2 linked regions of the Thermoclostridium stercorarium subsp. stercorarium DSM 8532 genome follow. The protein of the gene in region 1 interacts with the protein of each later gene in a pairwise test. Links are inferred from orthologs where the notes say so. Each region holds a gene or a part of one and is shown in the gene's direction. Other genes may lie near its edges. The genes, in order: def and CST_RS05610.

Region 1 (16,796 bases):
AATAAAATACATTTTATGCACCCGGCCCATCCGGCGGGGAAAAATGCGGTTGAAATAAGTGTTTCGGGAATACAAAAAGGTGTTGGAGTCACCCATTTTTGTATATTGTTTGGAATGTGGCTTAAAAACAGGGGGTACAGGACGGCAATACTGGAGTACGGTGAAAACAGCGACGCTTTATGCCTTTGCAGACTTTTGAACAAAGAGTCCCAGTTAATGAAAAAAGGATATTATGAAGTAAGGGGATTAGATATCTATCCGTCAATGGGAATCGACAAAATTGACGGTTTCAGGAGATCAGAATATGATTTTATATTGCTTGATTACGGTATTCATGACGAGTATGTTTCCAGATTGATGCCGAGAAGTGATGTAAGGCTTATAGTGGCTCCCGGAGCCGACTGGAAAATCCGGGCAGTCAGTTCGTTTGTGGAAAGGTATGATGTCATACTTAAAATGCCAAATACTTACCTCTCCTTTCCGATGCAGGATAGAAAGTCAATAAGTGTTATAAAATCCTATTTCAAAAAAGTTAACATATTAGCCCTTCCTTATGCGGTTAATCCATGGAAAATCAACCCGGCGATAAGCAAAGAAATTGAAAATATATACAACAGAATATTTCAGGTTGGAAATTCATGACAGAAGGTGAAATCATGGCTTTTTTTCGCAGGAAAAGAATGCGTACGGTATTATTATCAATGCTGATATCGCTTCTGGTCATAATTCTGTTTTCAGTCGCCTACTGCATTTTTAGGCAGAGACTTGGCAGAACGGTTAATGAATACGAGGAAAATTTGGAAAAGTTAAGGCTTGACCTTTACTCACTGAACAGACTTGTCTATATACCAAAACAGGATATTCCCTCGGGAACGGTTTTAACCAGGGATATGTTTGATATTGTTGAAATGAAACTGAACATCCCCCAGGCGGAATTTATTGATGAAACAGACATGGGAAAGGTGAACATGATTTATTTGCCTGCCGGAACACCTGTTTTAAAAATGACAGTGGCAGATGAAAAATTACCTGACGACTTGCGGGAACTGGAGTTTAATATGTTTCTTGTACAGTCAAACCAGAAAAAGGGTGATTTCGTCGATGTACGCATTGTTTTTCCTAACGGCGAAAACTATATTGTACTGAGCAAAAAAAAGATCGTTGATATTATTCCAGAAGAGAACACTATAAGGCTGTGGCTCGATGAAACTGAAATTCACAATATCAGCAGCGCAATAATAGATGCATATATTCATCCCGGCACAAAACTGTATGTTACCAAATATGTAATGCCTGAACTGCAGGAAGCGGCCATACCGTTTTACGCGGCGAACGAGGCAGTATTGAATTTAATGCATAAGGATCCCAATATTGTTGAAAAGGCTTCGGATGCTCTTGCAAGAGAATTAAGAGCTTCTCTTGAAAGAAATTTAAATTCAGTGGCCGCTGAAAACATTGGCAGGGTTTCATCAGGAGTCAGTGAAGAAATGTCAAAAAGTAAAAAAATAATTCAGCCGACAGAAAATTCTGACTCTGATACGAATACTTATACTAACCATGAAAACAGTGAAGAAACTGAATTTTACAATTAAACGGAAAAAGGATGGTTACAATGACCGGTACTACTTTAATAGGTTTTGCAGGGTTCTGCAAATCGGATATTATGCTTTACCTGTCTCGGATTTTGCATATATCAGGCAGTAAAGTTGCGATAATTGACAGGTCAAACGAACAGGAGCTGCGTTACTGTGTTCCCGATGGTGCAAATTGTGGAAATATGGCAGAATACAGGAACGTGGACATTTATTTTGATTACTGTAAAGGCAGTATAGCCAATCTTCCGTTAACAGAATACTCCGCTGTTTTAATTGATTTGGGTGTAAATTATGACACTTATGAGGATATTAAATCACTTAAAGTACTGTATATAGTTTCCGACTTAAACAGGTATCACATTATGCCACTTTCGGCATGGATTAAAAATCTGACCGAAAAACCTGATGCCGTTCGAATTTTAAGAGACACGGTTTTTGGAAAAATCAGAGCGGAATACATTGATTTTGTTTTGGGGACTCGTGAATTTACAAACCTTGTCGGAGCATATGAATTTGCTTTTGACGAAATTGAATATTCAACAAGGCTTTCAGCTCAGTATGACGATATATTCAAATTCCAAAGAATTCCAAAGTGTTTCAAAAAAATGCTTACCGACTGCATGACCGAAATTTTCCAAATCGAGCCGAAAACAGCGTTCTATGCGCTGAAAAAAGCTCAGGCAGGAGGGTAAAAATTGCAGGTATCTTTCTGGAGCGATTACCATCAGCTCGGAACTACGAGCAATATGATTGCGGTGGCTCTCTATACCGCCCTTAGGTACCGTATCCGAATCCTTATGGCTCATAACCATTTTGAAAGAAGCACGCTTGAACCCGCCTTTATAGACAATTCGTATCTGGAATACAGCCTTATGGATTTTTCGGATACCGGCATTGATGCCTTAAGCAGATTTATTAAGTTTAATAAAATTGAGAAAGACGAAATAGCAAGTTATACAACCACTGTCCTGAAAAACAGGCTTGATCTTTTGACAGGAACCAGAAACACAAACATGGATATTTACCAAAGCAATATGAAGGAAACCATCCAGTTAATACTTAAATCTGCAGGCGTTTATTACGACCTTGTTTTTATTGATACAGCCCCGGGCAACAATGAGATATCAAAAAAGATTTTGGAGAATTCGGACTTAACGGTGGTAAACCTGAGTCAGAATCCGCACGCCATTGAAAGTTTTCTGAAAAATTTCGGTGATTACAGAGAAAAGGCTTTTTTCATAATCGGAAAATACGACCCCAATTCAAGGTTTAACATAAAAAAGATAAAAAAGCGGTTTAACTTGAATAACATATATGCCATACCCTATGACATTGAATTTGCTGACGCATGTGTTGAATGCAGGGTGATCGATTTCTTTATAAAAAACCTTAAGGCGGATAAGAAAGATATACACGGCTACTTCATCAAAAGTGTGGCGGAAACCGCGGAAGCGATATTGAACACGCTCGGGGTGGATGAAAAATACAGGGCAGGTGAATTGGGTGAATGAGATTATGATTGTGCTGATAACCGCGACTGTATCCGTTTTAACAATTTTGTATTTTAAAGATACCGGAAAAAACAGAATTAAAACGGCCGACTTAGAAGAAAACAGATATGCAATAGAGGCAATACTTGCTTTTATTCGGGAAGCGTTCAACAATATTCTGAAGACCAATCTTTACGAGCTGAATATCACAAGAGAGGAATTTGAAAAAAGAATGCACAACAGGAACAGGTTGCGCAGGGCACTAAAAAACTGCACATACGGTGACATAAATGCAAAAAACTATGTAAAGGATTTTATAAAGGATATTCTAGTCAGATCATATGAAATTGACGAGAATAATGTGAACAACATAATAAGTTTTGATAATCCAAGAAAGTTGTCAGCACAGGATAAGTTTGAAATTCTTCTTTATCATTACAAGAAAAAATATGGCAACAGAGCCCTCGAAAAACTAATACTGGAATATAATCTTGACAGTCCTGTCGTTACCGGGGAGGGGATATCCTACGTAATTACGAAGGAACAAATTGACAGTATTTTTGCAAAAGAAACCATAATCAACAGATTTGAGGACAAGCTCAATATAATAGCCCAAAGAATTTATCAGTTATACAAGGGCTTCGGAGTTATTGACGAAATACGGGATATGCGCATTGACGGTGTATCCGGAGGAGTATCGGGTATACCTCCGGCCTTCCATGAGGAACTGGATTTAACTGTAAGTCTTTCGATTATATCAAAGCTTCCGGCCAATTATGACTCTGTATGGATTTTTTTCAAAGGCAAAACAATACACCTGTCGTTTTTAAGTTTTGGGTCGGAGGAAGAATTAATCAGGGTATGTAAAAACATATACCGGTACAATTACCCAGGACAACTGAGCGAAAGCAACGGTTATAAAGTAAACGAGATGAAAGACGGAAGCAGGGTTGTTGTTGTAAGACCCCCTTTTTCGGAATCGTGGGCATTTTTCGTAAGAAAGTTCGACAGTATTGAAAGGGCGGAAATTGAAGAACTGATAACCGACAAAAACAGCGAAATTCCAATAGGATTAATCAAATGGCTTATAAAAGGATGCCGAGTAACCGCGATAACCGGTGCGCAGGGCACAGGCAAAACCACGCTTCTTATGTCGATTGTAAAGTTCATAAACCCGGCCTATACGTTAAGAATTCAGGAAATGGCTTTTGAACTGCATCTCAGAAAAATATATCCTGAAAGGAACATCCTTACTTTCAGGGAAACCACAACAATATCGGGACAGGAAGGTCTGGACCTTCAGAAAAAAACCGACGGTACGGTTAATATCCTGGGCGAGGTTGCTACGGCTCCGGTAAGTTCGTTGATGATTCAAATGGCTCAAGTGGCAAGTCTTTTCACCCTTTTTACCCACCATGCGAAAACAACGGTGGATCTTGTGAAATCTCTCAGAAATAATCTTTTGCAGACGGGAGTGTTTACGAACGAGAAAATTGCGGAACAGCAGGTAGCGGACGTGGTCAATTTCGATATTCATATGAACAGGGATTTAACCGGTCACAGGTATATTGAAAGAATTACCGAAATAATTCCGGTTGATGATACCGATTACCCTGAGATTAAATTTAATGACGATGAAGTGGATATCAACGGATTTCTTGACATCGCCCGCGAATTTTTCACAAGAATGACTGACAGAAAGGTGTTTGAAACAAGAGACATCATAGTTTATGAAAACGGGGAGTATAAAGTTTGTTCTCCTCCAAGCAAAAAACAAATTAATGCGATTATGAACAATTTAACCGATGACGAAAAGTCGGAATTTAAATCCTACCTGACCAGGTATTTTAACCGGAGTGAAGTTTAATGAAGGAGAATGCACTGATAACAATTTTAACAACGTTGATTATTCTGTCAGCAATAAGTGCGATTTTCGCAGGCATAATGCTTATTAACCTGAAAAAGAAAGAAGACTTGAAGGTCCGGCTCAAAATAAAAAAAGATTTCCTGTATTCTTCCTACAGGATAGCCGTGAAAATTCCTTTTTTAAGAAGATACATGAGCAGAATAAAAAAGCGCATCGAGATTCTTGATCTGTCCGATGAATGGACAATAAACAGGAAAACAATGCGTTTTACATATTTTTCCCTCGGAATTTCGTTGACCGTACTGTTTATATTGCTTATTCTCAGCCAAAACCTTTATTTTGCCCTGATATCGGTTTTCACCGTGTATATATTGCACAACCAGATAATAAAAATGCTGGTTGACAGACTTGATAGCAGACTTCTAAAGCAATTTGAAAATTTTCTGGAAAACGTCAGGCATCATTATCATGAACATGGAATGATTGATGAGGCAATATACGACAGTATATCGGAATGCGATTATGAAATGTCTCTTCATGCGGAGAAAATGTATGAAACTTTAACCGATACGAATATCGACGACAGGGTAGACCAGTTTTATGATACAGCGCCAAACAAGTACATGAAGACATTTATCGCAATGAGCTACCTTGTGCAGCGTTTTGGGGACAAATTTCTCGAAGGAAAGTCAATTTATCTTACCAATTTGAATTATTTAAAGCAGGAAATCAATATGGAGCTTTTGAGACGGGAAAAACTGGGATACCTTTTTCAAAGCCTCTCAGCCATAGCAATTTTCCCGATATTTACGTTGAATTTCATAAGAAAATGGGCTGTATCCAATATTCCGGAATTGTATGAATATTATGACGGTGTCTACGGTTTTATCGCAACCACTGTGCTTTTCATTCTTGCAGTAGCCGCTTATCAACTGATTGTGAGACTTCAGACAAATGCAGAATATTCGCCGCTCGGAAGCAAACTTTTGTCGAGATTGCTTAAAATATGGATAATTAGACACATTACCGATGCCGTTTATGAGAAAAAATATTCAAAATCATTAAAGTATGAAATGCTTTTGAATAAAACACAGGCTCGAATGACTGTAAGGGAGTTCATTCTGAAACAAATTCTGTATTCTGTCCTGGCTTTTCTGTTAAGCCTTTTGGTTTTCCTGAACGTTCACTGGATTGCAAGGCACAATATATTGTATTCATCACCCGGTTTGAAACTGGCCGGCTATAATCCTTTTATAGACAAAGAGACCGAACTTAAGGAAATAGAAACAGACAGAAAATATATAAACTTATTTAAGAACAAAAAAGTAACCTTTCAGGAATTGGCCGAAACGATAAGGCTGAATGAAAATTACGGTGACAAAAACCAGGTAGTGGTTACGGCAAAAAGAATATTAGGCAAAATCGAAAAATACAGGTCACATAACTTTAAATGGTGGGAACTGGTAATCTGCATTGTGCTTTCAGTTATATCTCATTACATTCCTTACTGGATGCTGCTTTTCAGTGAACGCATACTGAAAATTAGTATGGAGGACGAAGTAAAACAGTTTCACACTATCATTATGATGCTGATGCATATTGAAAGGATAAGTGTTGAGGATATACTGCACTGGATGGAACAGTTTGCCGAAATATTCAAACCGTCAATACAAAAATGCCTTAACAGTTATGAGTACGGAGACAGGCAGGCGCTGGAGCAATTGATAATTGACGAACCTTACCCGCCTTTTGCAAGAATTGTGGAAAATCTTATTTCCGCTGCTGACAAAATCACCGTCGAACAGGCTTTTGACGAGCTTAGGCTGGAAAGGGAATATTATCAGGAAAAAAGAAAACAGGACAATGAAATAATGGTGAACAGAAAAGGCATACTGGGGAAGTTTATAGCTTTTATTCCCATGGGAGCGACAATTCTGCTGTATATTCTTATACCATTCATTTTGCTTAGCATAAGGCAGTTGATTAGTTTTTCGGATGAAATCGATAAATTATTTTAAACTTTGAATAAAACATAAGGAGGAGTGGTTTTATGGAAAATTCATTAAAAGCCATTATAATCGGCGCGGGTGTAGTTATTACAATGGCTGTGGTATCAATAGGCATAATTCTGATGCGTTCGGGCCAGAGTACCGCATTGGCAACTATCGGAAAACTGGAAAGGATAAACACCGAACTTGAGGAATCCCAGTATACCATTTACGACGGCATGGAATTAAGCGGCAGCGAGGTTGTCAATGTTATAAGGCGGTTTAAGGATGAGTATATAGGCGTTATGGTAAAAACCAACAAGAATCCTTCAGGAACATGGTACATTAATGAGGTTGTTATCAGCAACAATACCGGTGAAATTAAAAAGAACGGAACGGTAAGCAATATATCAGAGCTGATGGATGAAGCAAGCGATAAATACATAAATAGAAACGGCAAGTTTACGGGAGAAGTTATCCGTGACAAGAACGGGAAAATTGTGGCATTGATTTTTACCCAGAAATGAAATACTGGTTCAAGGGGAGTAATCGTATGGAAGAGAATATACTGAAAGCCATTTCTTATTTCAGTGCCGCCTTTTTTATAATAACAGCCGTTACGCTTTTTTTTACTCTGTATAATAACAAAAATGAGATAATGGATACAATAAGTAGTAAAATTTGTGAAAAAGGACCGGTTTACGAAACAAATTACGTCGATATCCCGAAAAATTCAACGGTTTCCGGGGCTTTTATCATCGGTTGTATTAAAAACGGTCTTGAAACCGATATTTCGGTAGATTCGGTACTTATTCCTCAAAATACTGATATTAGCGCTTTTGATTACGACATTGTGGATTATGATTCGGAGTACAATGTGGAGTATGTTTTTAACACTTCCGGAGAGCTGGTTATGGTTAAATACCGAAAAAAAGGCGGTGAGCCCTAATTGTCTGAAACACTTGGCAAAACCGTCGCAATGCTGATATCAATTCTGTTGTTTTTCATTTTTCCTGTGGAAAATATGTTAACCCGGCAGGATGATATTACAAGAATTGTTGTGCTTTATGAAACAACAGATTTTGTTGATTCGGTCAGAAACCTGGGATATATCACTCCGGTTATGTATGCGCAGTTCTGTGAAGCTCTGGCGGCAACGGGAAATGTGTATGAAATAACCATGGAACATATACATTACAGCATAGATCCTGTTTATACAGATCCTGCTGACATAACGACGTTTCAGCATGATTATATGATTAATCGTAACATAACATATACCGAAGAGATCCTTGAACGATTGTTTCCCGAAAACCCGGGTTTTTCAGGTCAGACCGACAGGTATTATTATTTGTCAAAGGGAGATATTTTCAGAGTGAAAGTCGTAAATGTAAACAAAACGCCTGCTACAAGGGTTCAGCAACTGCTGCTTTTTTCAGAACTACCGGCAAGACGCATCATTGTCAGTTACGGAGGCATGGTACGGGATGAAAATCACTGACATGGCTGTTCTTTTTGTTTCCATAGCCTTGCCTTTTGCCCTGATGCTAAGAATTAAGAACGACAATCTGAAAAACGCCGAATATAAAAGCATGATTCTCAACAGATACCTTGACACTGCTGTAGAAGACGCATCAAATGCCATGATTGTAAGGGGGATGGATAACAAAATATTCATTTCACGTGAAAAGGCAGTGGAAGCTTTTTTCACGACACTTTATGTTAACTTTGGCATAATGCATGATGAAACGGCAAAGGATGTTTTAAAAGCCTATATTCCGGTAATAGTCCTCATTGATTACGACGGGTACTGGGTATATTCAGCGGAGTCCTACAAAAATATTAATGGCGAAATAATACAGGAAATGGTTTGGAAACCGAAAAAGCCATATTTCTATGAAAAAAAAGGATTTGTATATCTTTTCACTCTGGATGATTACGTTAAAGTTTTCGATACCATAAATAAAGTTTTTTATGAGGGCAGGAGGGAGGAATTAACGTCTGCTCTCCCGTTTGACACATTAATTTGTGACTTTGAGCTGTTTGAAGAAGTAAGGAAAAGAACAATTGCCGAATCCATCAAAAAGGACGTAAATATCGCCATAAACGAACATAACAAATATGCCAAAACGTATGGAATTGCTTACCACTTCAGCCCTCCTTCGATATCGGACGGTAACTGGCAGAGGAATATTGAGGATATAGGGATTCTTGCATTTTTTCAGGGAATACCGGTTGGAATCAGGGGTGAACGCTTCAACAGTTATGCCCTTGGAGCTGCGAGAATAATAAGAAAAAATTACTATTTCATTCAGCAGGATATAAACGGAATTTACTATTATCACCGGGAAAATTGCCCTATCCTTACAGAAAAGGACACGATATATGATAACAGGCGGGAATGCGCGCTGTTGGGGGCTTTTCCGTGCCATATCTGTAATCCTTAAATAATTTTTTTGAAAAAATTTGCCCATATACGTTTAAAGGGGTTCATGGTTAGTGTGCTTTATTCCGTGAACCCTATTTTTGTGTACAAAAGGCGTTTGCCACAGATTCATGCATTAAAAATATTCAGACGCACAGTATGTTAATAAACTGTAAATGTTGATTATAATAATAGTAAGCCAAAGTTAACGTAGGAAAGGACTGTTTTTTATGTGTGGGAGATTTTATATTCCGGAAAAGGAAATGGACGATTTTGCAAAACTTGTTTCAGAGGTTGAGCGGCATCTTATCAAAAAACACGGTGAGATATTCCCCGGTGATACCGTTCCCATTATCACACCTGACAGTGGAGAAAGAAAGGTTCACGCGGTAAAATGGGGGTTTCCGTCTCCCAACGGAAAAAAACTAATTTTTAATGCAAGATCGGAGACCATATCGGAAAAACAAATGTTCAGGACACCCTTCCTGAAACGCAGATGTCTTGTGCCGGCAACGGGTTTTTTTGAATGGAAAAAAAGCGGAAACAAAAAAATAAAACATCTTATCAGCATTGACAATAAACTTTTCTATATGGCAGGAATTTTCTGGTTTTTCAGAGGCAAAAGCGATGATTACGTTTTCCCTGCATTTACAATTCTTACAACAGATGCCAACGAAAAAATTCAAAAAATACATAACCGAATGCCGGTTATAATAAGTGAAAGGGACATGGACAGATGGCTGTTTTCGACCGATACAGCAGAGCTTGTTTCGATGCTTCGGGCGGCAGACAACGACAAAACATATATTGCCGAAGTGACGTAACTTATGCCGGATTACATCTCTGAATAGCAAATCAATAATTGCAGAAGATAATATCACGTTATAAACAAAGTATACAGACAATGAAGCAGGGATTAGGCATGCATATAGCCGGAATTATTGAAAACAGCAATACTCAGGATATTTTAGAAACAATAAAACACTTTCTTAATATTGAAAACAGAAAAGTCAGCATTTCAGAGTATGGATATTTCAGGAACAAGGAAACCTGGAACAGTTACTGTTCGGCAATCAATCAGACAGGAACTGAAATTCTCATTATTAAAATCAAATTTTCAGACATAGAAGATGCTTTAAATTTTCTCCCGCTGGATACATTAATTATAAATGATTACAGTGAATGGGCTTTTGCTCAAAATATAATCTGCAACAGCAAAAGATCTTTTAAAAACTTGACGATTATTTTAAACGGAGATGTAATTAAAACGTTAAATTTTTCCGATGAAATATGCAGAGTGCTACGTTATGGTTTTAATAAGGACTCAAACATCACAACGTCAAGTACCGGGGAACCTTCAATTAGCGGGCGGTTTCTGTGCTATATAAGAACCGGGCTGGTTACTGCTAATGGAAGAAAAATAGAACCCCAAGAGTATGTGATTAACATCGACAGTACTGCTGTGGATCCTTACAACATATTGGCAGCTGCTTCCTTTGCAGTGCTGTATGATGTGAATTTAAACAGGGGAAATGCCATTAGTTAATTATATTTAACATAATATACCGGCAAATATTGCTGAAAATAGCCGAAAAAAGGTGAAATTACAACAAAATGCTTTTAGAACATTGCATAACGAAGTTTATATGGGTATAATAAAATTGGCTGATTGCAGCCAATTCTGGCTTTGATGTGATTGTTGCTGGATAAGCCTTTTTTTGTTAATATTGCCCGTTTTGCAGGCAGCTTTACTTTTTGACAGGAGAAATGGTAATGTTATGAGTTTTAAAACTCTTAAAATAAAAATAAAAATAAAACTTCTAAAAACATATTTTGTGGAATAAGCTAACATGAGATGAATTTAGTTTTAGACACGAAAGACAGAGAGGAGTGGGGTTTATCCATGCCCGGTAATATTATGGATAACAATAGTGCCAGTTTGTCCGGAACCATAATATCAAAGCCTGAATTCAGTCATGAAGTTTATGGTGAAGGGTTCTATACTTTCACAGTAGAAGTTCCCAGACTCAGCAATACATACGATTACATTCCTGTAATGTTTTCAGAACGTTTACTGCCTCTGGAAAAATTCGAGGTAGGGAAAATGGTTGCTGTGGACGGGCAATTCAGAAGTTATAACAACTACAGCGGAGAAGGAGGCCGTAAACTTCTGTTAACTGTCTTCGCCAGAGACATTGCAGTTTTTGAACCCGGTGAAGATGTCAAAGTAACGAACAGCATTTACTTAAATGGTTTTATCTGTAAAAAACCTGTCTACAGAACTACGCCTTTCGGACGTGAAATCGCTGATATTCTTCTGGCTGTGAACCGCGCATACAACAAGTCGGACTACATACCGTGTATTGCATGGGGTCGCAATGCCAGGTATGCGAGTAATTTTGAAATTGGTGACAATATCAGAATTTGGGGAAGGATTCAGAGTCGGAACTATCAGAAAAAATTGCCTGACGGTACTGTAGAAGAAAGGACAGCTTACGAAGTTTCCATATCGAAAATGGAACACCTTAAGGAAAACAACAATGCACGCAAGTCAAACAGGGAAAGCTAAAACAGATAAGAATTGAAATATATGCCTAAAGGGGAAGATATTTTGTGATAAAAGTAGTATTTGGAACAAAAGGCGTCGGAAAAACGAAATATTTAATAGAAGACGCCCACAGTATAGTTGACAACATACACGGACATGTGATTTTCATCGACAGTGACGATGAACTCATAACGGCATTAAGGCATGAAATCCGTTTTGTTAATATAAAAGAGTTCAATATTGAAAATCTCAGTTCATTCTATGGTTTTATCTGTGGTTTGATTGCCTCAGACTACGATATTGCAGCCTTATATATAGACAGGCTGGATCTGATAGCCGAACCCAATCCCGACTATCAGCTTTTCTTTGAAAAAATTAAGGAACTTCATGATAAGTTTAACATACGCCTTGTATTTTCCATTAGCGGAAACATTAAGGATATTCCTGACTTTATTACAAAAGAGTACGCTCTGTAACAGACATTTAATATTTCAATATTTGCATTTTTTTCGGCCTGTTTCAAACAGGCTTTTTTATTTTGACCCTGTACTTTCAAACATTTATTCAATAATGTAAAATAAACTGAGAATGTACAGAGGTGTATAAAAAGTGTACGTGTCGGTTGTGATACAAAACAGCACAAGGGAATTTGACAAATTTTATGATTATATCGTCCCGGACAATATGAAAGACTGTATCAGACCGGGAGTTCGTGTTATTGTTCCGTTCGGGAAAGGGAACAGGCTGTGTGAAGCTTTTGTAATGGCTGTAAAGGAAACAAGCGAATTTTCAGGTTTAAAGGAAATTTCCCAGATTATTGACGAAACTCCCGTTTTGTCAGATGAACTTATAGAATTAAGCAAATATATGAGAAAAAGGTATGTATGCACCTATGATATGGCTATAAGATGCATGCTTCCCACCGGACTTGGGCTGTTATTCCGGGAAGATGTTATACTTATGTCAGCTGACCGGGTAGACCTTGACAGGGATGAACAGGAAATTATTAAAGTATTGTCTGACAACAACGGAAAAATATCGGTGGAAGATCTTACGCAAATTGTCAACAGACCTGTAAGAAAAATTCTTAATCAGCTTATAGAAAAAAATGTTGTAAGAATAAAAAGCCATGTCCAAATGAAAGCCAGGGCCAAAACTGAAAAAAACGCATGTCCTGCGATGGATGAGGAAGAATTCTGGGAATTGGTAGAAAATAACAACGTTAAAAATCTGAATTATATACGTATCATGGAAATACTTTACGAAGAAGGAAGCATATCCGTGGCCGAACTTAACGCTCTGGGTTTTTCCCAGAACACACTTAATAACATGAAAAAAAAGGGATATATTGCCTTTTATGACGCTGAAGTTGAACGGAATCCGTTTGAATATGACGACGCTCCTGAAACACTCCCCTTGCCGCCCACACCATCCCAGAAAAAAGCCCTCGACATTATTTACGAAGCCATGGAAACAGGGGGATTTCAGGAGATTCTGCTCCACGGCGTAACAGGCAGTGGAAAAACTGAAGTTTACATGCAGGCCATAGCCAAGACCATTGAAAAGGGAAAAAACGCTATTTTATTAGTGCCTGAAATCGGGCTTACTCCTCAGACCGTACGCCGCTTCAAAGGAAGGTTCGGAAATCAGATTGCACTGCTCCACAGCCGTCTTTCAATAGGCGAGCGTTTTGATCAGTGGCGGAGAATTAAAAACGGGGAAGCCAGAGTGGTTATCGGAGCGCGTTCTGCTGTTTTTGCGCCTTTGGACAATATTGGAATTATCGTTATAGACGAGGAACATGAAACATCCTATAAATCCGACAGAACTCCCAAATATGATGCAAGAGGCATAGCCACATTCAGATGCAGATACAACAATGCCCTTCTCATCTACGGTTCAGCAACACCGTCGATAGAAAATTATTACAGAGCCAGAACCGGAAAAATAAAACTTGTTGAAATGAATGAAAGAACGAACAATCTGCCGCTTCCCGAAATTATTACTGTGGACATGAGGAAGGAACCTGACATGGGCTCAAAGAACGGAATAAGTACTGTTCTTACCCGTGAACTTATAAAAAACAAGGAAGCAGGCGAGCAGTCCATAATTTTTATTAACAGAAGGGGATATTCAAATTTCGTACAATGCAGAAACTGCGGGTATATAGTATTATGCCCTTACTGCAGTGTTTCGCTTACCTACCATCAGGCGGAAAAGAAACTGGTATGCCATTACTGCAGTTTTGTAACGGCAAAACCATCGGTTTGTCCGGAATGCAAAAGTAATAACATTGATCTTCATGGTATCGGGACTCAAAAAGTGGAGGAGCAGATCCCTCAAATTCGTTCCGACATATCGGTAATCCGTATGGATATGGATACCACCACCGGTAAACGCGGTCACGAAAAAATCCTTGATACCTTCAGAAACAACAAAATTGACGTACTGGTGGGAACGCAGATGATAGCCAAGGGGCATGATTTTCCTGATGTTACACTGGTAGGCATACTTTCGGCGGACAGTCTCCTCGGCAGCGGAGATTATAAAGCGACCGAAAGAACATTCCAACTCATAACACAGGCAGCGGGAAGAGCCGGGCGGGCAGGCAGGCACGGCAGAGTCGTCCTTCAAACGTATAATCCCGACAATTTCAGCATCCAGGCTGCAATAAAGCAGGATTATAAAGAATTCTACAGGCAGGAGATCGCACTTCGCAAAATGCTGAAACTTCCACCTTTTTACCAGCTGGGATTGGTTCAGGTTTCATCGAAAAAAAGCGAAGCAGCTATGGAAATTATAAAAAAAATCCATTCAGATATAATAAATAACATGAACCTGAATGAAGGGATGTTTGTTTCCGATCCTGCCCCGTCACCACTGGCAAAACTCAGGAATCAGTACCGGTGGCGCATCGTTCTGAAACATCCGAGGATTAAAAACATGACAAATATTCTTGAATGGATCTACGATAAATATAACAATTCACGGAAAAAAGAATGGACCGTTTCGGTGGATATTAATCCGTATAGTATGATATAATGACATCATTGCGGGGTAAATAATATTATGTTTTAAGCAAAATTATTTTCGTTGGGAGGCAACTTAATGGCAATTAGACAAATTCGTAAAAAAGGTGATGAAATTTTAAGAAAAAAGAGTAAACCTGTAAAGGAAATAAACGACAGAATAAATGAACTGATCGATGACATGCTCGACACAATGTATGACGCGAACGGAGTAGGTCTTGCCGCGCCGCAGGTTGGCGTTCTTAAAAGAATATGCGTCATAGACGTCGGCGAAGGGCCGATTGTCCTGATTAACCCGGAAAAAATCGAAGAATCGGCCGAACAGGTTGTGGATATTGAAGGTTGCCTGAGTATCCCCGGGGTATACGGAGAAGTGAAGCGACCGGAACGCGTGGTTGTAAAGGCTCTTAACAGGAAAGGTGAATCCTTCACAATCGAAGGGACGGGCCTGCTTGCACGGGCATTGTGCCATGAAATGGATCATCTTGACGGAATACTGTTTGAGGATAAAGTAATACGGTATGTAGATATGGACAATGAAAATTAAAGAGAAGGTGTTGATATGAGGATTGTTTTCATGGGGACACCCGAATTTGCCGTTCCAAGCCTTGAAATTTTGATTAATAACGGAATGGATGTCGTAGCCGTGGTAACGCAGCCCGACAAGCCAAGAGGAAGAGGATACAAGGTTTCATTTTCTCCGGTAAAGGAATGTGCACTTAAATATAATATACCTGTAATGCAGCCTGAAAAAATAGGAAGCAGCGATTCGGTTCAGCAACTTAAGGAAATGGCCCCTGACCTTTTTGTAACATGCGCTTTTGGACAGTTTTTAACCCAGAAGGTATTGGATATCCCAAAATACGGAACCGTTAACGTCCATGGCTCGTTACTTCCGAAGTACCGTGGCGCCGCCCCGATTCAATGGGCAATAATAAACGGTGAAAAAACAACAGGCGTAACAACAATGCTGACGGTTCTGAAAATGGATGCAGGGGACATACTGCTCTCAAGGGAAATTCCAATTGATGATGACATGACAGCAGGACAACTTCACGATAAGATGTCCATAATCGGAGCCGAACTGTTGCTTGAAACAATCCGCCGGATTGAAAAGGGAACCATTACACCTATACCGCAGAATGAGGCAGAAGCCACGTATGCTCCACGTATTGTCCGTGAAACGGGCAGAATAAACTGGGATGCAGATGCCACGGCCATACATAACCTGGTACGCGGTACCGATCCATGGCCCGGGGCATATTCATACCTTAACGGCAAGCGGATGCGTATCTGGAAAACAAAAGTGCGGGATGCTGGACTAATATCGGGTAATAAGCCGGGAACAATAATAGAGGTGGGGAAAAGTTTTATTACGGTACAGGCGGGGAAAGGTGCGGTTAATGTTTTGGAAATTCAGTGTGACAACGGCAAAAGGATGACAGTGGAGCAATATTTGTGCGGACATGAAATCAAACCGGGGGATCGATTTGAACAGGAACAGCCACTTTAGAAACCTTTCATTAGGCGTTATTTTGGTTTTTTTTGTGCTTTCTGCATCAATATTGACTTCTGCGGTATTCCTGGGTGCCGAGTTTTTTAAAATTATTTTTGTCTGTACCGCATTTTTACTTTTTATTGTATTGGCATTGCTTTTGGCTGGATTTTTTACCGTTAACACAAGCCTTGTTAACGACCGGAAAAGTGACAAAAAAAATAACGGCGCTTTCACCCGGTTTTTCATGAACGTCGCGTTAAGAGTTTATATGCCTTTTTTGCTGTTCGTAAGCGACGTTTTCAGTTACAGGAAGGATGAAATACGAAAAGTTTTCATAAAGGCAAACAACAAATATG
Region 2 (16,627 bases), 160 kb from region 1 along the record:
CCTTAATGTCACTCCATTGAGCCTTTTTCTTATCAATAAAAATTGGGGTATTGGAAGGAATGCGGTATTGCACCACGTCTCCGGACGTTGTTTCCAACTGAAGCAACCAGTTTCCCTTTGTCCTCACCCTTCCATAAACCGGATAAAAATTATCGGTAGCGCTTATTTTAACTACCGTGCCTTCACCGTTCACTTTCACAAAAACGCTGTCCCCCGGCTTTAAATCTTCGATGTCGGCAGGCTCACCGTTTTTGTATACCTCAACCTCATCGGCTCTCAGATATGAATATGTACGGTAATAGGAAAGAGCATTCCTTAAACCAGGTGAAGTACCTGACCCATCAGGAAAATAAAGGGTTATATATCCCAAACCGGTGTTATTCTCCTCAAGAATACCGTTGTAAATACCCGCTTCCTGCAACAGTAATCCGTCAACACTAACCATCCTGGTTACAATATTGTCTTCCATCGTAACAACCATTAAACTCTCGGGTTTTATATCACTTAATGTCCCCTGAGCTGAACCTATATAAATGGGACATTCCCGGCTTACGGTCAATTCTACAAAAACACCCGTGGATTCAATGCTGTAAATTTTATCCCGGTTAACTGATCCCGGATCAGGAGACGAAAGCTCGAGCAGAGTTTCGGCCCGGACGGTCCTGTTTGTCGGATTTACCGAAAAGATACGTACAAACCTGTATTTCACACCTGCATCATTAGCCACAGTATCGACAGGAAAAACAGTTATCATAATAAGGGCAATTATCAAAACTGCAATTCTGCTCCTGTTTTTCTTCGCAAATACCAATTTTATCCCCCGTTTCAACCAAACATATTCTATATTTTTTTATCGGAAAAGTGTCGGGATAAATGAAGTAAAATACTGTTTCAATAATATGACAAAAACAGACAGGTCGGTTTCATATGCGTTAAACCTAAACTAAAGGAAATGTTAATGCTTACAGGGATTTTTTTGCGAAAATTAATCCCAATATCACCGATTCACCATATTCTTTTGGTATGGCTATGATATTGAGCGAGCCAAGAAAAGGAATGACATAAAACATTGCCACATAAACAATGACGCAGCCTATAACCATTCCAAGAATCATGCCTACCGTTTTGTTCGTAGTGCTCAAGATACCGCTGTGGGAAATCAGCGAGTTAATCATTCCGCCGATGATGGAAACAATCAGCTTAACCAAAAAGAAAACAATAATAATTGAAATAACCTTAAGGACTGAAAAAACAAGGAGATCGGCCAAAGACGCAACAGCGTCGCTTAAAACATTCGCTCCAGCTTCCAAAGGATTGGCCATGTCAAACAACTGCCCCAATATCGTATTGTCATTCAGAAATTCTTTCAGGACGGGATATTTCTCAAAAAGCTGGTTACTGTTTTCGATAACCGAAAAATCAACGCTTTGCCTGAACGCAGGAACGGTGAATCCTGAATAGGCTTCTTCAAGGGTCTTGACTATTGTTTCCCTGATATTCGTCTTTTCCATAATAAAAAGAGCCACAGGTTCGGAAAAAAGGGCAGAGCATACAACGGCCGCTATATACCCTGCCAAGCTGAAAACTGCCTTAATCAGCCCCCTGACATAGCCAACAAAAGCACTTATGAATATAACACCAATAATGGTATAATCGATCCAGTTCAGGCCCCATTGCAGTATATAATTCAAAAATACTACGGCTGCAAGGGCAATCATCAGAATCACAATGGGAATCCGGTCTATATTTAAGCGCTCCCGCGACATATTTACCTCCAGAAAAAAAATCATCGTACCAGCTTTTTCATACCCGTGACACTAATATATCATGTATACCACGAAACAGCAATTACTTAATGAAAGTGGACATATTCACCATCAGAAACAGTATAATCGAAACTATCAGAACACTTATCGCAACCGATCTTTTTTTCAGAAGCATAGCAATTTCTCCTTTCAGAACTGAGATGAACTCATAAAAACATTGCAGTTGCTTTGATCTCTCTATAGGCTTGTCCTGACTGGAAAAAATTATAACACATTTTATTGATTTTGTAAAACAAAACTAATAAAACTGTAATATTTCCCTTTTTGAGAGTTATCATTTCTCTATTCCCCGTTGTATGCTAAAATAAAGCATAATTATATCCTAAGAAACATGGCGAAACGGAGTGAAATGAAATGCCTTTTGACGGAATTGTTGCGGAAGCCGTGGCTGACGAATTAAGCAAAAAAATATCAGGCGGGCGTATTTTCAAAATATACCAACCTGAGAAATATACACTGATATTTCATATCAGGGCCAATAATGAAAACTACAGGCTTTTAATGAACTGTAACGCAAATTCGGCAAGAATCCATTTAACTGAACTGGACCTGGAAAACCCTGAAACTCCGCCGGTATTTTGCATGCTTCTCAGAAAGCACCTTATTGGCGGAACCGTAACTGCAGTTGAATGTCTGGATTATGAGAGGATTATTAACCTGTATGTGGAATCTTCCGATGAACTCGGAGACAAAAGCATAAAAAAGGTCGTCGTTGAAATAATGGGAAGGCACAGCAATATAATTCTTGTGAACAGCTCAGGGAAGATTATTGACGCAATAAAGCACATTGATCAGGACATAAACCGGGTAAGGGAAATAATGCCTGCAAGGACATATGTCTTACCTCCTCCGCAGGATAAAACAATTCCCACCGAACTGAATATTGAAAATTTTATTCTATCCCTTGAAAATGAACAAATCCCCATTTCCAAAGTCCTGCTGAACAGGATTAAGGGCTTCAGTCCGGTGCTTTGCAACGAAATCTGCCACAGGGCCGGAATTGAACCCGGCACTCCTGCAAACAGCATAAAAAGCGAAAAGCTTTCCGTGTTGACCAGAGTATTGCAAAATATTACCAATACTATCAAAAGCGGAGAATATTCACCAAATGTGGTGATAGATGAAAACCTGAAAAAGGCGGTTGACTTTCACGTAATTAAACTTACCCAGTATGGGTGGTTCAAAGAATACGGCAGCATCAGTGAGGCAATTGACAATTATTTCAGATATACTGCCGTCAAAGACCTTATAAAGTCAAAAACAAATGAACTGATAAAAATTGTAAAACAAAACATTGAGAGATGCGAAAAGAAAATTAGCATTCATGCCACAACCATTGATGAAAACTCCAATATGGAGACTTACAGGTTATACGGGGAGCTTATAACCGCAAACATACACATGCTAAAAAAAGGAATGAAAAGTTGCAGGTTGCTGAATTACTATGAGCATGAGGAAACTTATGTAGATATTGAACTTGACGAAAGTCTTACACCCCAGGAGAACGCACAGAAATATTTCAAAAAGTACAGCAAGGCAAAGTCTGCCATGGCTTTCGCGGCAGAACAGATGAAAATTGCAAAAAGAGAGTTGGAATACCTTGAAAATGTTCTTTTCAACCTCGAAGAAGCCAATTCTGTCGAAGAGGTGGAAGAAATTCGTGAAGAGCTGAGTAACCAGGGTTATATACGGAAAACGGCAAAACCGAAAAGAAACGTTCAGAAATCCGGTCCTCTTTGTTTTAAATCGTCGGAAGGTTATCAGATATGGGTTGGAAGAAACAACGTGCAAAATGACGAACTGACGCTTAAATTTGCAAAACCGGATGATTTATGGCTTCATGCGAAAAATATCCCTGGCTCGCATGTTATTGTACGCGTTCCCGATCCAATACCCGAAAAAACTTTATTCGAAGCTGCGTCTCTTGCGGCATGGTTCAGCAAGGCACGCAATTCATCAAAAGTTCAGATTGACTATACCAGGGCAAAATACGTCAGAAAACCTTCCGGCGCAAAGCCTGGTATGGTTGTATATGTAAACTATAAGACAGTGGTTGTGGACCCAAAAGAACCTGCTTTTCTGTCTGCGGAGAACAATCAGTTCATCGGGCAATAATAAGTGCCCGACGAACTGACGGGTTTATATATCTTGTTTCACCCGAAAAGTCTTTGGCATACTTTATTGACATTATACAGGATTTTTTCGGTGTCCAGTGTTTTATACTCCCCTTTATCATACAAAATTCTCCCATCAACGAAAACTGTCTCTACATCTGAAGCCTGGGCGGAGTATGCCAGATTGGAGACAGGATTGTGTTCAGGCAGATAATGGGGTTTTGAAAAATTCAGAATAACCATGTCTGCAACAAAGCCTTCTTTTATCTGACCCACGTTATTAAATCCCAATGCTTTTGCCCCGTTAACCGTGGCCATTTTGAACGCCTCTTCCGCCCTAACTGCCAGCGGATCCCTCCTTACTCCTTTATGAATAAGAGCGGCAAGGTTCATTTCTTCCCACATATTTAAATTATTATTGCTGGACGCACCGTCGGTTCCCAAAGCAACGTTTAAGCCTTTTCTTAACGCTTCTGGTACAGGCGCGATTCCGCTGCCGAGTTTCAGGTTGCTTCCCGGATTGTGAACAAAAGATACGCTTTTTTCCTTCATTAACTCCATGTCCTGTTCGGTTACATGAACACAGTGCGCGGCTATCGTCGGCAAATCAAAGAGCCCCAGGTCATATAAATGCCGAACAGGCGTTTTCCCGAACTGATTAAGGGAGTCATTATGCTCTTTTAAAGTTTCGTCAACATGAACATGAATGCAAGTACCGAATTTTTCAGCCGTATTTCTTATCGCTCGGATATATTTTGGGGCGCATGTATATATTGCATGGGGCGCAAACGCAACCCTAATCCGATCATTCATTGCACCGTGCCATTTTTTGAATGTCTCAACGGCTTCCTTTATTCTGTAATCATCGCTGTAATCATCCTTATCCTCATTATTCGTCAAACCGCGGGAAAGTAACGCACGCATCCCGGATTCCGCAGTGGCTTCGGCGATCCGGTCAACAAAATAATACATGTCATTGAAACAGGTGGTACCGCCTGCGATCATTTCCATCATTCCAAGCAGCGAACCCCAATATACGTCTTCATCGGTAAGTCTGTCTTCTATTTTGAAAATATGATCAAACAGCCATGTGTGAAGATCCAAATCATCGGCATAACTTCGCATCAGAGTCATCGGAACGTGGGTATGCGCATTAACAAGACCGGGAATTAACACCTTTCCCGTACCGTCTATTCCGACCTTTCCTTCGCCTTTTGAACCATCGTTTTTATTCCCGCCCACATAGGTTATTTTGTTTCCTTCGGTTTCCACGGTGGCATTTTTGATTATTCTCAGCTCGTCATTATCCCATGTTACAACTGTAATGTTTTCTATATGATATCCCATGAAAAATACCTCCTGCATCAAAAAGGCTTTCGGTTTTGATTATATCCCTTTCCGGCTTTTAATGTCAAAATATTCCTTAACCAATTAAAAAGCCGGAGAATCTTTTGTCTCCGGCTCTTTAATTACAGATGTTTATTCAGCATGTTGGAAAATTCCTCTTTTGATCTTGCACCTATAACAGTATCCACTATATTTCCGCCTTTAAACACCATTAAAGTAGGAATTGTCATAATTCTGTATTTCTCAGCCAATTCACCCTGTTCATCCACATTTACCTTACCGACTTTTATTTTGCCGTCAAACTCGTTGGCAAGTTCATCTACAATCGGTGAAACCATTCTGCAAGGCCCGCACCACGGAGCCCAGAAATCCACCAGTACAGGCTTATCAGACTGAAGCACTTCCTGTTCAAAATTGTCCTTTGTCAGCGTCAAAACATTGTTTGCCATTGAAATCTCTCCTTTGTATTTTATTTTGCTGTGTTTCATCATTAATTCGGGTTTCAAATATGATTATATATGATCTTTTATTCCCAAACTACTTCACTTTTAACATCAATCTGCAATTTTTCACTGAAAATCGGTCACCGGAAATAAAACGAAAATGCTGTCTTAAAACCGGACGAACTGATTTTAAGACAGCATGCTAAGTAACAAAACAGAATTCCTTTCGTATGGGCCAAATTATTGAATTATTTCAACTACAACACGTTTGTTGTTGCGCATTGCTGCTGCCTTCATAACAGTACGGATAGCTTTGGCAATGCGGCCCTGTTTTCCAATAACCTTGCCCATATCTTCTTCTGCAACTTTTAATTCGAGGATAAGTGATCTCTCACCCTCAACTTCTCTTACAGATACATCATCAGGATTGTCAACTAATGATCTGGCAATGCTTTCCAAAAGTTCCTTCATTAATAACCCTCCATTTAGCATACGATATATTTTAGTCTATGGTAATTGAAGTTTTATACTCTTTCAATCCCGCATTATTTTGTAATTCCGCAAATCTTCAAAAGCTTCTTAACAGTATCGGTAGGCTGTACGCCTTTTCTCAGCCATTCTCTTGTTTTCTCCTCGTCAAACTTAATTTCGGAAGGATTTGTAAGAGGATTGTATGTTCCTACCTGATCAATGAATTTTCCATCTCTGGGTGCTCTTTCATCTGCTATTACTATTCTGTAAAACGGTTTCTTTTTCGCACCCATTCTTCTCAAACGCATTTTGACTGCCACCTGTCTCACCACCTTTCACGTCGAAGAGTAATATATTAAAGAGATTTCTTACTTTCCTTATGCTAAGCACATGAGCTAAAACGGCAGCCTGAAGCCGCCCAGACCTCTCAGTCCCTTCAGCGCCCGGGGATTTGAGAACATCTTCATCATTTTCTTCACCTGCTCGAACTGTTTCAGCACCTGATTAACCTGCTGGATTGATGTTCCGCTTCCCTCGGCGATGCGCCTTTTACGGCTTGAGTTTATAATGGAAGGATTTTCACGTTCTTTTTTCGTCATTGACTGTATAATCGCTTCCACATAAACCATTTGTTTTTCATCTATCTGTATATCCTTTAATACCTTGCTGTTTACACCCGGCAGCATTCCAAGGAACTGGCTTATCGGCCCCATATTCTTTATCTGCTGCAACTGCTCAAGAAAATCGTCCAATGTAAACTGCTGTGTTCTAAGTTTTTTCTCCAGTTCCAACGCTTTTTTCTCATCAAAGCTCGCCTGAGCTTTTTCAATCAGCGTCAAAACATCGCCCATTCCCAGTATCCTTGAAGCCATTCTGTCGGGATAAAACGGCTCAAAATCACTTAACTTTTCACCAATTCCGACAAATTTAACGGGTTTCCCCGTAACAGCCTTCGTTGAAAGGGCCGCTCCACCTCTTGTGTCGCCGTCAAGCTTCGTAAGGATTATTCCGTCAATATCCAGTCTGTTATTGAAACTCTCGGCCACATTTACGGCATCCTGCCCAGTCATTGAATCCACTACAAGGAGAATTTCGTGCGGCTTTACACTCAACTTTATATTCTCAAGTTCATGCATCAGTTCCTCGTCTATATGAAGCCGCCCTGCGGTATCTATGATCACGGTGTCAAACTGCATTGATCTGGCATAGTCTACAGATTTCTTCGCAATTTCAACAGGACTTGTGCCTGTTCCCATTTCAAAAACCGGAATGTCAATCTGCTTACCCAGAACCTGCAACTGTTTTACAGCAGCCGGCCTGTATACGTCACAGGCAACAAGCAATGGCCTTTTTCCCTGTTTTCTGAGGTAGTTAGCCAGCTTTCCGCACACAGTTGTTTTTCCCGCACCCTGCAGCCCAACCATCATGTAAACCGTAGGCGGAGAAGGCGACACCGTAAGTTTTGCAACCGCCCCACCCATCAGCTGGATAAGTTCTTCGTGAACTATTTTTATTACCTGCTGACCAGGAGTAAGGCTTTCAAGCACTTCCTGTCCAACGGCTCTTTCGGATACCTTCGCTATAAAATCCTTTACCACTTTATAGTTAACGTCGGCCTCCAGCAGTGCCATCCTTACTTCCCGCATCATTTCCTTAACGTCTTTTTCGGTTACGCGGCCGGCGCTTCTTATTTTCTTCATTACATTCTGCAGCTTTTCCGATAAACCCTCAAATACCATACTTTCCTCCGGATTCTACAATTCCTGTATTATTCTCTCCAGCTCTTCTATACACAGGTTGATTATTTTTTCGTCTTCCTCTCTGTTCACAAATTTCACGCTGCGTAAACTGGACAATATATTTTTCAATGCCTCTTCGTGTCTTAAAAACCTTTTGGCGTGCCCAAGCTTCTCTTCAAGTTCTTTTAGCGTCTTCTTCCCCTTTTTTACACCGTCATACACGCCCTGACGGCTGATATTCAGTTGTGACGCAATCTCTCCAAGGGTATAATCGCTGTTATAATACAAATCCAATATCTGATATTGCCTCGGCGTTAATAGCTGCCCGTACAAATCGAGCAGTATTGCCACTTTTGCATATTCTTCCACAATTAAACCCCTGTCAAGTACAATTACTTTACAGCTTTAAATTATACCTTCCCGGGTACATGTTTGTCAACCAAATATTAAATAATTCTTTTTATTCCGCCTGTACTTTATTGTTTCAATATTCAGCCATCATTCAATATTTAACGTTACCAGCAGAACATTTCGGGCAAAAAATAATAATTATTCAGTTTGTGTGAATTTTCTGTTTGACATGGCTATTATTTGATGTTATTATTACTGTAACCTGAAAGCATAAACCTTAACTCTTGAAAATTGCCGGTTACGGATTCACAAAACTGAAGCAAAAATGCCGGATACCGAATAAATTATAACATAGGCACTGAAAAATGAATATCGGAAGATAGAGGTGCATTTTTTATCAGTAGGTCCATTGAGGTATATGGGTACCGATGATATGGGCTGAAAGGAAAAAATGCCGAAGGAAAATTTCACCCATATGGAGTTTTCCTGGTCCTTCAGTGAATAACTGCTGGACTGTCATCAATTTTTCAATTGATGGAGCGCTATCGGTAGTAAAAGTACCTTTGTCCCTGCCGGCAAAGGTATGCGTTAACTGCTGAGAGTCCGTCAGCAGTTTTTATTTTATAAAGCGAGTTTGAAACGGTGAACATGGCATTTATTCTAATGTTGTAAATCAATATTTAATATAGTATAAATATTTTGGAGGGTTTGTTATGAGAAAGTACAGAGTGGCTGTTGTCGGCGCTACCGGAATGGTAGGGCGGATGATGCTGAAGGTTCTTGAAGAAAGAAACTTTCCTATTTCAGATCTGTTTCTGTTTGCATCAGGCAGATCAGCCGGTCAGAAACTTACTTTCCAAGGAAAGGAATATACGGTTGAGGAACTGAATGAGAACTCATTTGACAGAGGCATTGACTTTGCTCTTTTTTCAGCCGGAGCGAGTGTCAGTCAGAAATACGCACCAATTGCCGCAGAAAAAGGTTGCACTGTTATAGACAACAGCAGCGCATGGAGAATGGATCCTTCTGTTCCCCTTGTTGTTCCTGAGGTAAACCCTGAAGACATCAAATGGAATAAGGGTATAATTGCAAACCCGAACTGTTCTACAATTCAGGCAGTTGTGGTATTAAAGCCGTTGCATGACAAATACCGCATAAAGAGGATTGTTTATTCGACTTACCAGGCTGTTTCAGGTGCGGGAATGCAAGGTTACAAGGATTTGGAAGACGGGCTTAAAGGTGAACCTCCGAAAAAGTTTCCATATCCGATCGCAGGAAATATACTGCCTCATATTGATGTGTTTACAGACAACGGGTATACGAAAGAAGAAATGAAAATGATCAACGAAACGAGGAAAATACTGCACGACCAAAGCCTTCGCATAACCGCCACAACCGTCAGGGTACCGGTATTTAACTCCCACAGCGAATCCATAAATGTCGAGTTTGAAAAGCCTTTCGATCTTGATGATTTGAGAAATACATTAAGGGAAGCACCCGGTGTCATTGTTCAGGACGATCCTGCAAATAACCTTTACCCCATGCCAATCACGGCATCAGGCAAAGACGAGGTTTTTGTCGGAAGGATTCGAAGAGATGAAAGTGTTGAAAGCGGCGTAAATTTATGGGTTGTTGCTGACAATATCCGCAAAGGCGCTGCAACAAATGCGGTCCAGATTGCTCAGCGGCTTGCCGAATACCTCGAAAAGGAGTGATATCCTTGAAAAATCCTATTTTTGAGGGCTCATGTGTGGCCCTTATAACCCCATTTACCGGCGACGGGGTTAATTATGAAAAGCTCGAAGAACTTATTGAATGGCAAATAAAAGAAGGAACCGATGCTATTCTTATTTGCGGAACCACAGGCGAAGCGTCGACAATGCCCGATGAGGAACATAAGGCGGTAATTAAGTTTGCCGTTGAAAAAGTGGCAGGAAGAGTACATGTTATGGCCGGTACAGGAAGCAATGATACACGGCATGCTATTGAACTAAGCAAATATGCCGAATCTGTAGGCGCCGATTCAATACTTACCGTAACTCCCTATTACAATAAAACCACACAGGAAGGATTGTATCAGCATTTTAAAGCCATAGCAGAATCGGTTAAAATTCCCGTTGTACTGTATAACGTTCCGTCAAGGACAAACCTGAACATAAATCCCGAAACTTTAAAACGCCTGTCCGAAATTCCGAACATCGTTGCGGTAAAGGAATGCAACCTGAATCAGGTAGCGCAGACAAGATATCTTTGCGGAGATAATCTTGTAATATATTCTGGGGAAGACGGCAACGTTGTTCCTCTTCTTGCCCTTGGCGGAAAAGGGGTTATTTCGGTTGCCGCGAACATAATTCCTGCAGACATGCATAAAATGGTTCGTTCATTCCTGAACGGTGACATTGAAACAAGCCGAGAAATACAGATTAAAATCGTTAACCTTGTTAATGCCCTGTTCTGCGAAGTTAACCCAATACCGGTAAAAGCCGCAATGAACGAGATGGGAATGAATGTTGGAAAATGCCGGCTGCCGCTGGTTGACATAAGCGAAAAGGGGCTGAACACCGTGCGCGCCGCGCTTTCCGAGTACGGTCTGATTTAAAACATTTCTGCTTTCACGAAAGGATGAATAGAATGGTAAGAATTCTTTTAAGTGGCTGTAACGGTAAAATGGGTCAGGTAATAACAAACCTTGCACGTGACCGTGAAGACGTCAGGATTGTTGCAGGATACGACATACATGACAATATCAAAAACGATTATCCGGTTTTTACGCAACTGGAAAACTTCAACATACCTGTGGACGTTATTATCGATTTTTCTCACCCTTCGGCGCTTCAAACGGTTTTAAATTTCGCCCTTGCAAAAAAAATCCCGCTTATAGTCGCCACAACCGGCCTTTCCGATGAACAGGCGGCAAAACTGAAAGAAGCCTCGAAGGTTATCCCTGTCCTTCATTCGGCCAACATGTCCCTTGGCGTGAACCTTCTGATTGATCTTGTTCAGAAAGCGGCGAAAGTTTTATACAGCAATTTTGATATTGAAATAATTGAACGCCATCACAACCAAAAAATTGACGCACCAAGCGGAACGGCTCTTGCCCTTGCCGATGCAATAAACCAGGCAGTGCCTGAAAAATACAGGTATGTTTACGACCGGCATTCAAGCCGCGTTAAACGCAGCAAGGACGAAATAGGTATACATTCGGTGCGGGGCGGAACAATAGCAGGCGATCACACCGTTATTTTTGCAGGAAATGATGAAATCATCGAATTGAGGCATGTAGCCAACAGCAGGGATATCTTCGGAGTGGGCGCATTGAAAGCAGCAGTATTCATTCATGACAAAAACCCAGGTTTTTATACGATGAAAGACTTGTTAAATATTTAAGGGCGGCTAATAAACCGCCCTTTTTATTTCTTCAAGACTATTCCCGTTAATCCAAGCGGACTCAGTTTTGTTCATTATTGTTAGTCTCATCATTATTGCCGATAATCGGCGTATCTGAAAATATTTTTTCTTCGTCACTTGTTTCCCCGTTTTCCTTATTGGCCTGCAGAACTGGCTGTATCATGTATTTGTCTATCTTGGAGTAAACGTAAAAGTTTGTTATATAGCTTGTTAACCCCATTGTAATGAAGATAAACATAAGATAGCCTATCACCGGATAATAGAACGAGAAAAACACTATCAGGAATATGACAATCAGTATTAAAAGATTCGGGAAAAATTTCATTATGGCAAACAGGAATGCATTCTTGTATAACTGCCTTATGGTTAAATCAAACGTAACCATCATCGGGTATATATACATGCTCATCATCATAAATATCAAAAAGGCCACAATGATAAAAGCAGTTGCGGCAGTCATAAGCAGATTGTCCTTGTTGAAATTCAGGTAGAAATAAATATCCAGAATTACAAGCACGGTAAAAAAGGCATTTATAATGCTTACAATCATGCTCTGCTTAAAATTCTTTATCGCCTGCTCTTTAAAATCTCCCCAGATAAACGCATGCTCCTCACGGGAATAATTTCGCAGAATGTACGTCATCCCGGCCTGAGCCGGCCCTACGGTAATTAAAGGCAGGCAAACGAATATCGTCATCAACGGAATTGTTCCGAAGAACAAACTGTTTGCCATTTCTTCAGCGTCCATTACCGCATTCTGCGTTATCAGCGCCTGAAGGTAAGCTGCAAAAAAGACCAGGAATAAAAGCGCCGGTATATTAAAAACACCAAAAAGCATGTTAACTTTGACAATATTCCAGAATTTTCTTCCAAGTACTTCAAAGAATATCCTGATTCTCGGCTTCGGAGGCGCATCCTTGGGCACTCCGGGTCCTTCCCTTGTATAGTCAAAAAATCCAAACAACCCAGCCATAGCAAACCTCTTTTTCTTTTGATTTTTGATTTCTGATTATTTATTCAATACAAACCATTACAAAAATACAAAATTAATGACAAAAAGTCTAATAAGTAATTAACTAAATTGTAACAGAATAAAAAACCTTATTCAATACGGGTTTTTGTCCGCCTGCTCAGAGCTTTCCTCCACAGTACGGACAAAAGTTATATTCCGCGGGTATATTGGTTCTACAGTTTATGCAGTACTTAAACGGAGAATAATTTCCCAAAGGCCTTAAATTTTCTTCTCTGATCTCGGCATAAGGATTGTTCTCAAATTCCCTGCCAACCACGGGATCCAGTTCATACAGCCGGCCACAGCATGAGGTTTTTGCGATGTATCTTATATTCCACCTGAAAGTTGGTATAAAAAATATATGAAAATATCTGTATGTCTTAAAAATTTCATATCTGGCCAGGCTTCCGCATGACGGACATATAATGTTGTTATATGCACCTATATACTTATCCTTGTCCTGTACGCCAAACACTCCCACAAAAAACATATAACCACTCTTTTTCCCGGTAATTGTTTACTTCTGTTCTATATATAATTTAACACCCTGAATAATAATATCAACAGGAAAATAAAAAATCAAATAAGCACAAGAATAAATTGATTTAATGCTGTAATTTTTGAAAAAATTATGTCGCCATCACCTTCAGAATTTAAAATCACGTAATTATTACCGGATTTTCCCATATATCTGTTCCATATACTGTTCCACGTTGTAATGTGATAAACATATAAAAAAATATAATACCTTATATCGCCATTGGTTTCATTCCTTACCGGTTATCAGATCATAAAGATGTGAAAACGCAAAAACCGGTCTATTGCCCGTAACAGCAACAGACCGGCCTTTTCATTTTTAAAGAAGCTGCCTTTTCAGTCCAGTTCCGCCTGACCGGTGTAAAGCTGATAATACCTGCCGCCCAGGGCAAGCAGCTCTTCGTGGGTGCCCTGCTCTATAATTTCGCCGTGTTCCAGTACAATAATCAGGTCGGCATTTCTGACGGTAGACAGCCTGTGGGCGATTACGAAAGTGGTCCTGTTTTTCATTAACTGGTCCATACCGCGCTCAATGTATTTTTCCGTTCTTGTGTCTACCGAACTTGTGGCTTCGTCGAGTATAAGGATAGGAGCTTTTGATATCGCGGCCCGGGCGATATTCAGAAGCTGCCTTTCACCCTGGCTGAGGTTTGCACCGTCGCCTTCAAGCACCGTATCATATCCTTGGGGCAGCCTTTCAATGAATGAATGGGCACAGGCTATCTTGGCCGCCTCAATAACTTCCTCATCGGTTGCGTCAAGACGGCCGTACCGGATATTTTCCCGTACAGTTCCGGAGAACAGATGGGTGTCCTGAAGCACCATTGCTATATTGCTTCTTAATGAATCTTTTTTTATGTTCTTGATATTTATACCGTCAATTAATATTTCTCCCTCATCAATTTCATAGAATCTGTTAATCAGATTCGTAATGGTTGTCTTTCCCGCCCCTGTGGAACCCACAAAGGCTATTTTCTGTCCCGGTTTGGCCGTTACATTTATATTTTTCAGTACAACTTTCCCAGGCACATAACCAAATGTGACATTTTTCAGTACCACTTCCCCTTTTATTAACCTTGCACCTTTCACACGGTTTGACCTTGCACATATTTCAATTGCTCCGGGCGAGTCATTTGTTTCGGGTGTTTCATCCATAACTTCAAATACCCTTTCCGCACCGGCCAATGCGGCATAAATAACATTCATCTGCATCGAAAGCTCATTTATCGGTCTTGAAAAATGCCTTGCATAGTTTGTAAATATGGTCAGACCGCCAATATCAAAGTTTTCCGTCAGGCAAAGAACCCCGCCTACCGTTGCGGCAATTGCAAAGCTTACCTGGCTCAGATTACCCATGACAGGTCCCATAATACCGCCAAAAAACTGTGCTTTCATCTGCTTTTCCCGCAGATTGTCACTTAGGAATTCAAACTCTTCAATTGTAGTTTCTTCATGGCAGAACACCTTTATTACTTTCTGCCCGGTAATGGTTTCCTCAATATACCCGTTTACCGCACCAAGGGCCTGTTGTTGCCCCGAGAAATATTTCCTGCTCTGTTTTCCTATCAAACCTCCCACATAGGCCAGCAAAGGTGTAATTACAATGACAATTACCGCAAGGATCCAGTTTGTAACAAACATAAGAACCAGAGTGCCAAGGAGGTTAATAATACCTGAGAAGATCTGCGGCAGCGTATTATTAAGCATCTCGCCCACTGAATCAAGGTCATTTGTAAAACGGCTCATGAGATCGCCATGGGTATGGGTATCGTGATATTTTAACGGAAGCCTTTGTATTTTGCTGAACAAATCTTCCCTGATTTTTATCAAAGCATTCTGGGAAACTCCTATCATGATTCTCTGCTGCAGGTAAGAACATACTGCCCCCACCAGATAAATGCCTGCCATCGTCAGTATACCGATTAAAAGATTGCTGACTTTTTCCTGTGCGGTTTTTCCGGACGATACGAGATTGTTTATGATCGGGCGCAGAATATAGCTTCCTGCGAGATTCGTCAGAGTACTTCCCAGAACACAGGCAAGAACAAACAGAATTTTAATCTTGTCCCGCCCAATATAAGCAAGCAGTCTGTTAACCGTCGCTGAGGCGTTTTTTGGTTTGCTGCCTCCTATACGTCCATGCGGGCCGCCTGGCCTTCTGCCACCCGGACCGGGCATAGGCATTTTTCCAGGGCCTGCAGTTGCGTTTATATTCCCGTATCTGCGCAATAATATTTCTTTTCTCTCTTCACTTATATGACTCATTATGCCGTCACCCTCTTGTCTACCTGCGAGTAATAAATTTCAGCGTATGTTTCACAGTTTTTCAGTAATTCTTCGTGTGTGCCCACACCGACAATTTTCCCGTCATCCAGTACAACAATCTTGTCGGCATTGATTACCGAAGAAATCCTCTGGGCAATTATGATTTTCGTCGTGCCCTTTAGCATCTTATTTAGATTTTCCCTTATTCTGGCCTCGGTAGCACTGTCAACCGCACTGGTACTGTCGTCAAGAATAAGTATTTTGGGTTTTTTCAGCAATGCCCTGGCAATACACAGCCTTTGTTTCTGCCCGCCGGACAAATTCACTCCACCCTGTCCAAGCTCAGTATCGTATCCGGCTTCAAATGAAGTAATAAAACCATGAGCCTGGGCACTTTCGGCGTATTGGTAAATTTCCTCGTCATCTGCATTTTCATTTCCCCATTTGAGGTTTTCCTTAATGGTTCCGGAGAACAGAACGTTTTTCTGCAGTACAATACCCACTCCGTCGCGAAGGTTTTTAAGTGAATAATCCCTGACATTGACATCGTCCACGAGGACTTCACCAAGATCAGCATCATATAACCTTGGGATTAACTGCACAAGGCTTGACTTGCCGCTGCCAGTTGAACCTATTATGCCCACGGTTTCGCCGGGGTTTATGACAAGATTGATATTCTCCAAAACCCATTTTTCGCTGTTTTTGTAATATTTAAAGTGAACACCCCTGAATTCTATCTTACCATGTTTAACGGTAAGCTCTTTATGCTTTGCCTCGTCATCGGTCAAATCAATGCGGGTATTGAGAATTTCATTGATACGCCTTGCGGAGGCAATGGCTCTTGAGGCATTCAGAATAATTATTGAAACCATTATAAGCGACATCAGTATCTGAATAACGTAATTTACAAACGCAGTCAGGACACCCGATGTCATATTGCCTGCAATAATCTGATTTCCGCCAAACCATACAACGGCCAATGTCGTTATATTCATCGTAATAATCATGAGAGGCATCGTGAAAATTACGACTTTCATCGCACTGACTGTACTTTCTTTTAAATCGGTATTGGCCTTTTTGAATTTTTCTTCCTCATACCGTTCCCTGACAAATG

The links.
Region 2: the proteins of def (region 1) and CST_RS05610 interact in binary tests that used the Escherichia coli proteins (3 or more experiments, as listed by UniProt). The link is inferred for Thermoclostridium stercorarium subsp. stercorarium DSM 8532 from one-to-one orthologs.

The regions. Positions count from the first base shown.
Region 1 is NC_020134.1:1,461,319-1,478,114, reverse strand. The notes cover bases 13,777-16,755. They hold def (peptide deformylase), read left to right. Parts: upstream 13,777-15,021; coding sequence 15,022-15,489; downstream 15,490-16,755. Other genes in these bases: CST_RS06370 (DUF116 domain-containing protein), read left to right, coding at 16,433-16,755; fmt (methionyl-tRNA formyltransferase), read left to right, coding at 15,505-16,455; priA (primosomal protein N'), read left to right, coding at 13,777-14,955. Also shown: CST_RS06455 (serine/threonine protein kinase), read left to right, coding at 1-642; CST_RS06450 (CpaB family protein), read left to right, coding at 657-1,592; CST_RS06445 (hypothetical protein), read left to right, coding at 1,613-2,287; CST_RS06440 (CpaE/TadZ family protein), read left to right, coding at 2,291-3,106; CST_RS06435 (ATPase, T2SS/T4P/T4SS family), read left to right, coding at 3,099-4,952; CST_RS06430 (hypothetical protein), read left to right, coding at 4,952-6,970; CST_RS06425 (hypothetical protein), read left to right, coding at 7,003-7,467; CST_RS06420 (hypothetical protein), read left to right, coding at 7,494-7,889; CST_RS06415 (hypothetical protein), read left to right, coding at 7,890-8,441; CST_RS06410 (hypothetical protein), read left to right, coding at 8,428-9,387; CST_RS06405 (SOS response-associated peptidase), read left to right, coding at 9,596-10,189; CST_RS06400 (hypothetical protein), read left to right, coding at 10,270-10,911; CST_RS06395 (single-stranded DNA-binding protein), read left to right, coding at 11,269-11,934; CST_RS06390 (P-loop NTPase family protein), read left to right, coding at 11,979-12,389; more of priA, read left to right, coding at 12,523-13,776; more of CST_RS06370, read left to right, coding at 16,756-16,796. UniProt on the Escherichia coli protein: Removes the formyl group from the N-terminal Met of newly synthesized proteins. Requires at least a dipeptide for an efficient rate of reaction. N-terminal L-methionine is a prerequisite for activity but the enzyme has broad specificity at other positions.
Region 2 is NC_020134.1:1,292,272-1,308,898, reverse strand. Bases 8,196-11,005 are described here. They hold CST_RS05610 (aspartate-semialdehyde dehydrogenase), read left to right. Parts: upstream 8,196-9,004; coding sequence 9,005-10,006; downstream 10,007-11,005. Other genes in these bases: dapB (4-hydroxy-tetrahydrodipicolinate reductase), read left to right, coding at 10,923-11,005; dapA (4-hydroxy-tetrahydrodipicolinate synthase), read left to right, coding at 10,012-10,890; ylxM (YlxM family DNA-binding protein), read right to left, coding at 8,196-8,309. In the rest of the region: CST_RS05655 (S-layer domain protein), read right to left, coding at 1-811; CST_RS05650 (CvpA family protein), read right to left, coding at 963-1,766; CST_RS05645 (Rqc2 family fibronectin-binding protein), read left to right, coding at 2,181-3,941; CST_RS05640 (amidohydrolase), read right to left, coding at 3,980-5,287; trxA (thioredoxin), read right to left, coding at 5,410-5,775; CST_RS05630 (KH domain-containing protein), read right to left, coding at 5,971-6,201; rpsP (30S ribosomal protein S16), read right to left, coding at 6,276-6,521; ffh (signal recognition particle protein), read right to left, coding at 6,597-7,940; more of ylxM, read right to left, coding at 7,956-8,195; more of dapB, read left to right, coding at 11,006-11,678; CST_RS05595 (YesL family protein), read right to left, coding at 11,740-12,672; CST_RS05590 (zinc ribbon domain-containing protein), read right to left, coding at 12,830-13,201; CST_RS05585 (ABC transporter ATP-binding protein), read right to left, coding at 13,585-15,513; CST_RS05580 (ABC transporter ATP-binding protein), read right to left, coding at 15,513-16,627.